DNA from 2 places in the Cupriavidus sp. SW-Y-13 genome. Region 1 is predicted to be linked to the other one. Evidence: predicted binding sites of a transcription regulator. Region 1 holds the regulator's gene; the other holds the start of a gene.
What was found. The regulator sigma-54, encoded in region 1, starts transcription at its own class of promoters, with help from an activator protein. The targets are predictions, from matches to a motif close to TGGCANGNAANCTGCTTT.

Region 2: urtA (urea ABC transporter substrate-binding protein) is a predicted target of sigma-54. The motif match lies at 1,876-1,893, and genes of this name have one in related genera.

What each region holds. Positions count from the first base shown of each region.
Region 1 covers NZ_WHLX01000001.1:382,584-386,209, forward strand. The annotation lists gene hpf (ribosome hibernation-promoting factor, HPF/YfiA family) at 317-670, opposite strand; gene GA566_RS01805 (RNA polymerase factor sigma-54) at 721-2,202, opposite strand; gene lptB (LPS export ABC transporter ATP-binding protein) at 2,336-3,136, opposite strand; gene lptA (lipopolysaccharide transport periplasmic protein LptA) at 3,168-3,626, opposite strand, start outside.
Region 2 covers NZ_WHLX01000001.1:989,244-992,869, reverse strand. The annotation lists gene urtB (urea ABC transporter permease subunit UrtB) at 1-343, opposite strand, end outside; gene urtA (urea ABC transporter substrate-binding protein) at 557-1,813, opposite strand; gene cyoD (cytochrome o ubiquinol oxidase subunit IV) at 2,146-2,496, opposite strand; gene cyoC (cytochrome o ubiquinol oxidase subunit III) at 2,497-3,141, opposite strand; gene cyoB (cytochrome o ubiquinol oxidase subunit I) at 3,147-3,626, opposite strand, start outside.

The DNA of each region.
Region 1 (3,626 bases):
CTTCCGCCGCGAGGTCGTCGACCGGTTTGCCCACCCGAAATACTGCCCGACCCGTGCGCCTTCAGGGCGCACCGCCGGTTCCGCATGACGGGACCGTTCTGCCTGTGATTTGTGGTGCAGCATACACCGACATGCGAGAGATGCGAACACCTTCGGTGTATCAATTCGTCGCTTAGTGGTGTCGAGGTAACGCGTGAGGAATGGAAAGTTGTGCGGCAACCGGACGCCCCATCAAAAAAGCCGCGCAGATGCGCGGCTTTGCTCTCTTACTGTCAGTCCTCTCAGGACAACTGAAACTGTCGTTTCGTTGCGCTGGTTATTGTTGCTGTAGCTGCGCTTCGGCCATCTGGTACTTGACCGCCTCGCGGTCATGCCCTTGCACGCGATCCTTGTAGCGGATCACCTGGCGGTCGAGCTTGTCGACCAGACAGTCGATCGCCGCGTACAGGTCTTCATGATGGGCTTCGACGAAGATGTCCTTGCCTTTGAGGTGCAGATTGATTTCCGCGTACTGACGCTTGTCCTTTTCCTTGTGATTGTCGACTGATAGCAGCACGCTTACGCCAATGACCTGATCGAAATGTCTGACAATTCGCTCCAGTTTCGTTTCCACATACTCACGCAGCGGGGGCGTGATGTCGAGGTGGTGTCCACTGATCTTGAAGTTCATAGCGCTTCTCCTTCTGAAAGAGCCGCACCAGGCAGGCGGTTACGGCTCGGCTACAAAGACTTGCGGAGATTCACTGCGGGGATTTTCAATGCTTCGCGATATTTCGCCACCGTGCGGCGTGCGACCACAAAGCCCTGTTCGCCCAGCAGTTCGGCGATGCGGCTGTCGGAAAGAGGATTCCTGGGGTCTTCGGCTCCTATCAGTTGCTTGATCAGCGCGCGTATAGCCGTGGATGAGGCCGCGCCACCCGTCTCCGTGGAGACGTGGCTTCCGAAGAAGTACTTCAACTCGAAAGTACCCATCGGCGTGGCCATGTACTTGTTCGTTGTGACCCGGGAAATGGTCGACTCGTGTAAACCCAGTGTATCGGCAATTTCACGCAAAACCAAGGGGCGCATCGCGATTTCCCCGTGCGAGAAAAAGTTCTTTTGACGCTCCACAATCGCCTGCGACACCCGCAGGATCGTATCGAATCGTTGCTGGATGTTCTTGATGAGCCACCGCGCTTCCTGCAGCTTTTGCTGCAGTCCGGCAGCCCCTGCCTCGCCCTTCGCACCGCGCAGAATCTGCGCGTACATATCGTTGATGCGCAGGCGCGGCATCACGTCCGGATTGAGCTGCGCGATCCATCCGCTGCCGCTCTTGCGCACAAACACATCCGGCACCACGAAGTCCGCTTCCGGACGGCTGTACGCGTGTCCTGGATACGGTGCGAGGGAGCGGATCAATTCGTGCGCAGCCTTCAATGCTATTTCGTCCACCTGCAGGGCTTTCTTGAGCCGGGTGTAATCCCGTACGGCCAGCAGTTCCAGATGATGATTGACGATAGTCAGCGCCAGTTCGCGCTGCGGGTGCTTCAACCGCTTCAACTGCAAACTCAGGCACTCCGCAGCGTTGCGTGCCCCGACACCGGGTGGATCGAAGCTCTGCAGCAGCGTAAGTATCGCCTGCACCTCATCCACTTCGAACTCGAGTTCTTCCGGGAGTTCCGAACAAATTTCCTCGAGCGAGGCGCTCAGGTAACCGTCGTCGTCGAGCGACTCGATCAGGAAAATGGCCAGGCCCTTGTCGCGCACCGAGATCTTGAGTGGCGTGAGCTGCTCCATGAGGAACTCGCGCAGCGTCGGATCGGCGTCGCGCAGTTGCATCGGCGTCTTCTCGTCTTCGTCGCCTTGCGGGCGTCGCGCGAAGTCGTCGAGGCTCCAGTCGTTGCCGTAGTCCTCGCTGCCGGTATCGTTGTAGTTTTCCTCTTCGCCACCCGCCGCGCCATCGGCACGTTCGGTGCCGTTGGCCTGGGGTTCGGCCGGTGCGGGTGCCGGTGCGGTCTGGAGGTTGACCGAGCCGTCCGCGGCCACGCGCAGCGGACTATCCAGCCAGTCGTTCTCGCGCTCGAGCAACGGATTTTCCGTCAGCGCCTGCTCCACTTCCTGCTGCAGTTCCAGCGTGGAAAGCTGCAACAGCCGGATCGACTGTTGCAGCTGCGGGGTCAGGGCCAGATGCTGGGAGAGGCGGAGCTGAAGCGAAGGTTTCATGCGACCTATTCTATGCGCATCTTTCCGTTGTTGGAACGGAATTTGCTAGAACCTATCGCCCAACCTTGCGTGATCGGAAACGGCTTTGGAAAAACGGTGTGCAGCGTGGGCAGAAATTGCCGCACCGCACGCATCACATGCGGAAATTCTCGCCCAGATAGACGCGGCGCACAGATTCGTTGGCGATGATTTCCTCTGGCAGGCCGGATGCCAGCACCGTACCTTCGCTGATGATGTACGCGTGGTCGCAGATGCCCAGCGTCTCGCGAACATTGTGGTCGGTAATCAGCACGCCAATGTTGCGGGCCTTCAGGAAACTCACGATCCGCTGGATTTCGCCCACGGCGATAGGGTCCACACCGGCAAACGGTTCGTCCAGCAGGATGAAACGCGGCGACGACGCGAGCGCGCGGGCAATTTCCACCCGGCGGCGCTCACCGCCCGACAACGACAGTGCCGGGTTGTTGCGCAGGTGCGCGATCTGCAGGTCGTCCAGCAGGGAGTCGAGCCGGCGGTCGATCTCGGCCTTGGTCAGCGACTTGCCGTTTTCCACCTGCAGCTCCAGCACGGCGCGGATGTTTTCCTCGACATTGAGCTTGCGGAAGACCGACGCTTCCTGCGGCAGATAGGACAGGCCCATGCGCGCGCGCTCGTGGATCGCAAGGCCGCTGATGTGCTTGTCGTCCAGCACGATGTCGCCTTCGTCGAGTGCCACCAGCCCCACGATCATGTAGAACGATGTGGTCTTGCCCGCGCCGTTCGGACCCAGCAGGCCCACCACTTCACCGCTCTTGACGTCGAGCGACACATCCTTGACCACCGTGCGCGTGCCGTAGCGTTTCTTCAGATGGCGGACGACCAGCGTGCTGCTGTCGGTGCGGACGCTCGCAGCGGAAGAGGCGGCAGGGGAGGCGAGGGTGGCGGAGTCGTTCATCGGATACGGAGGCGATAGAAGGGGCTGTGTTTCAGGGCTTGGCCGGGGCCGTGGACGGCTTCAGGTCCAGCGGGGCGCCGCTCGCGGCGGGGGCGCTGGCATCGGCGCGCGGCGACAGCACGGCGCGTACGCGGCCCGACGGGTTGCCCGCGGTGGTGTTGTTGTCGCCGCCGGTGGCGGTGTAGTACTCGTTGCGGCTGTCATAGGTGATCACGGCGCCGCGGATTTCGTCGAGGATCTTGGCGCCGACGCCCGAGACACGTGCCGCGCGGGCATGGCCGATCAGCTTGTTGACCTCGGTCTTGCCATCGTATTCGATGCGGTCGCCCCAGCCGTCGATGTATTCGTCCACGCCGTCGCGCTTCTGGCGGATGTACGCCTGGCGGCCCGGCTTGGACGTGGCAATGGCGTACTGGTAGCCCTCGGGGTCCGTGCGCAGTTCGGCAGCGTCGGATTTCAGCACCATCGTGCCCTTGGTCAGCACCACGTT
Region 2 (3,626 bases), 610 kb from region 1:
GCAGGCTGTTGTTCAGTGTCAGGGACTCCAGCTCATCGGGCTTGACCGTGACCGGTTGCCCCGTGATGGCGTCGAGCGTCTTGTCGCCCTCGGTACGCACCATGCCGACCGACGGTGCAAACTGCAGCGCATCGTCCTGCAGCGCTTTGAGAATCGGTCCGGCCTGCGCTGCCGGCGCCTGCGTGATCCTGGTCAGCGCGGCGGTCTTGGCGTCGAAGTCGTCTTCGGCCAGCGGTTTCAGGTCGGCCTGCGTCAGCGGCGTGGCCGCCCATAGTGGGGCAGCGGCCAGCAGCAGCACAGCGAACATGGCGCGCAGCCATGAACGGATGTCGGGTCGGTGCATTCAGGAGCCTGTTGATAGCGCGATATGTCGCGTCTTGTGTGTAGAAGATGTCCCGCAGCGGCGGTTTGCTCCCCTCTCCCGCGAGCGGGAGAGGGGTTGGGGGTGAGGGCATGGCGGTGCAAGCTGCCGATATCGCGTCTTGAACTGCTGGCCCTCACCCCCACCCCTCTCCCACTTCATGGGAGAGGGGAGCGCATAGCAAAGGGCAACGTGTTAATTGCTAACCTTGTCCGCCTTGCCTTCGTTACCCGCGATGAACGGGCTCCACGGCTGGGCGCGGATCGGCTTGGCGGTCTTCCACACCACGTTGAACTGACCATCGCCCTTCACTTCGCCGATCATCACGGGCTTGTAAAGGTGGTGGTTGTCGCCCATCGTCAGCGTGAAGCCGTCCGGCGACTTGAAGGTCTGGCCGTACATGGCGGCGCGCACCTTGTCCGGGTCCGTGGTGCCGGCCTTCTTCACGGCCTGTGCCCACATATGGATGCCCACGTACGTGGCTTCCATCGGGTCGTTGGTCACGCGCTTGTCACCGCCGGGCAGGTTGTTGGCCTTGACCCATGCCGCCCATTGCTTCTTGAACGCATCGTTCTCCGGGTTCTTCACCGACATGAAGTAGTTCCATGCGGCCAGGTGGCCCACCAGCGGCTTGGTGTCGATACCGCGCAGTTCTTCCTCGCCCACGGAGAAGGCCACCACCGGCACGTCCTTGGCCTTCAGGCCGGCGTTGCCCAGTTCCTTGTAGAACGGCACGTTCGAGTCGCCATTGATCGTCGAGATCACCGCCGTCTTGCCGCCTTGCGAGAACTTCTTGATGTTGGCGACGATGGTCTGGTAATCGCTATGACCGAACGGGGTGTAGACCTCTTCGATATCCTTGTCGGCCACGCCCTTGCTCTTCAGGAACGCGCGCAGGATCTTGTTCGTGGTACGCGGGTACACGTAGTCGGTGCCCAGCAGGAAGTAGCGCTTGGCACCGCCGCCTTCCTTGCTCATCAGGTATTCCACGGCGGGGATGGCCTGCTGGTTCGGCGCGGCGCCCGTGTAGAAGACGTTCTTGGACATTTCCTCGCCCTCGTACTGCACAGGGTAGAACAGCAGCGAGTTCAGTTCTTCATAGACCGGCAGTACCGACTTGCGCGATACCGAGGTCCAGCAGCCGAACGTCACGGCAACCTTGTCCTTGGTGATCAGCTGGCGCGCCTTCTCGGCGAACAGCGGCCAGTTCGATGCGGGGTCCACCACAACGGGCTCAAGCTTGCGGCCCAGCACGCCACCGCTCTTGTTGATCTCGTCGATCGTCATGAGCGCCACGTCCTTCAGCGACGTCTCGGAAATGGCCATCGTGCCCGACAGCGAATGCAGGATGCCGACCTTGATCGGTTCCTTTGTCTGCGCCATCAGCGGGCTGGTACCGATCATCGCTGCGGCGGCTACGGCCGTCAGCTTCAGCATGTCACGTCGTTTCATTGCAGCTCCCAGTTCGTCCGGTTTATGTGTGTTGGCAGGGACTACGCACCCCGGGTGATGCTTCTGCAACTAGCGTGCCAATGCCGCGAACGCCGGCAATCCCTTGCCAGGCAACGCCTGCGTGACAAATCAGCAATGGGAAAACGGCCGCGCACCAGGACGGTGCCGGCGCGACGAAGCGGAAACGACGAGTGACTGCACCGGAACCGTGCAAGGCCCCGGGTGCGTGCATGGGCGCGTGCGCCCGGTGCCTGACGCACCAATGGGCACCATCGACACAAAAAAAACGGGACCCGCTGGGGGTCCCGTTTCTCAAACAGCGGCGAGGATGCTTACTTGCTCATCCACGGCATCATGTTCGCGTTCATGTTGTGCATGATCCAGAGCGAACCGGCCAGCACGATGAACAGGATCAGGGCCGTGAACAGCAGGGCCATCACGTTCCACTTCTGTCCGTCCGAACCGTCCAGATGCAGGAAGTACTTCAGGTGCACGACGATCTGCACCACAGCCAGGCCCAGGATGACCCACAGCATGGTGGCGCGGTCCATCGTACCGTCCATCACGATCTTGAACGGGATGGCCGTCAGGATGACCGCCAGCACGAAGCCGATCACATACGACTTGACGCTGCTGTGGCCGTGCGAGGCGCCGTGGGCGCCGGTAGCGTGTTGCTGTGCCATTTACATTGCTCCCATCAGATAGACGACGGTGAACACACCAATCCAGACCACGTCCAGAAAGTGCCAGAACAGGCTGAGGCAGTTCAGGCGCTTGGTCACGGTAGGCGTCAGGCCCTTCTTCGACAGTTGGTACATGAGTACCAGCATCCACAGCATGCCGCTTGCAACGTGCAGACCGTGGGTGCCCACCAGCGTGAAGAACGAGGACAGGAATGCGCTACGGCTCGGACCGGCACCTTCATGAATCAGGTGCTTGAACTCGTAGATTTCCATGCTCATGAAGGCAGCGCCCAGCAGGAACGTCACGCCCAGCCAGAACATCACGCGGCCGCGCTGCTGGTTCTGCATCGACACCATGGCAAAGCCGTAGGTGATCGACGACACCAGCAGGATGCCGGTTTCCACCGCCACGAAGTTGAGATCGAACAGCTCCTTGCCCGACGGGCCACCCGCCACTTCGCCGCGCAGGACGGCGTAAGCGGCGAACAGGCACGCGAACAAGATGCAGTCGCTCATCAGGTACAGCCAGAAACCGAAGACGGTGTTCTCGCTGGTGTCGTGATGCGCGTGGTCGTGCGACTCGTCGTGCGAGTGCGCATGCGCGGGGGCTTGCGCCCCGAAGCGGTCAAGAACTTCTGTCGACATGGTTATCAGCCCTGCGCAGCGACGCGCTGCTGGTAGCGGGTTTCGATCTGCTCGACCTCGGCGGCCGGCACGTAGTAGTCGATGTGGTCATCGTTGGCGCGGCGGATGAAGGCCACGATCATGCCAACCAGACCCACGGCGGCGAGCCACCAGATATGCCACGTCAGCGCGAAGCCCAGTGCCAGGCTCCATGCACCCATGTAGAAACCGGCAGCCGTGTTCTTCGGCATGTGGATCTGTTCGAAGCCATCGGTGCCCATCGTTTCGCCACGGGCCTTCATGTCGGCAAACGCGTCCAGGTCACGCACCACCGGGGTGTGCGCGAAGTTGTAGAACGCGGGCGGCGACGACGTTGCCCATTCCAGCGTACGGCCACCCCACGGATCGCCCGTGACGTCGGCCAGCTTCTTGCGGTCGCGGATCGACACGATGATCTGCAGCACCTGGAAGCCGATACCCATGGCCACGAACACCACGCCCACCAC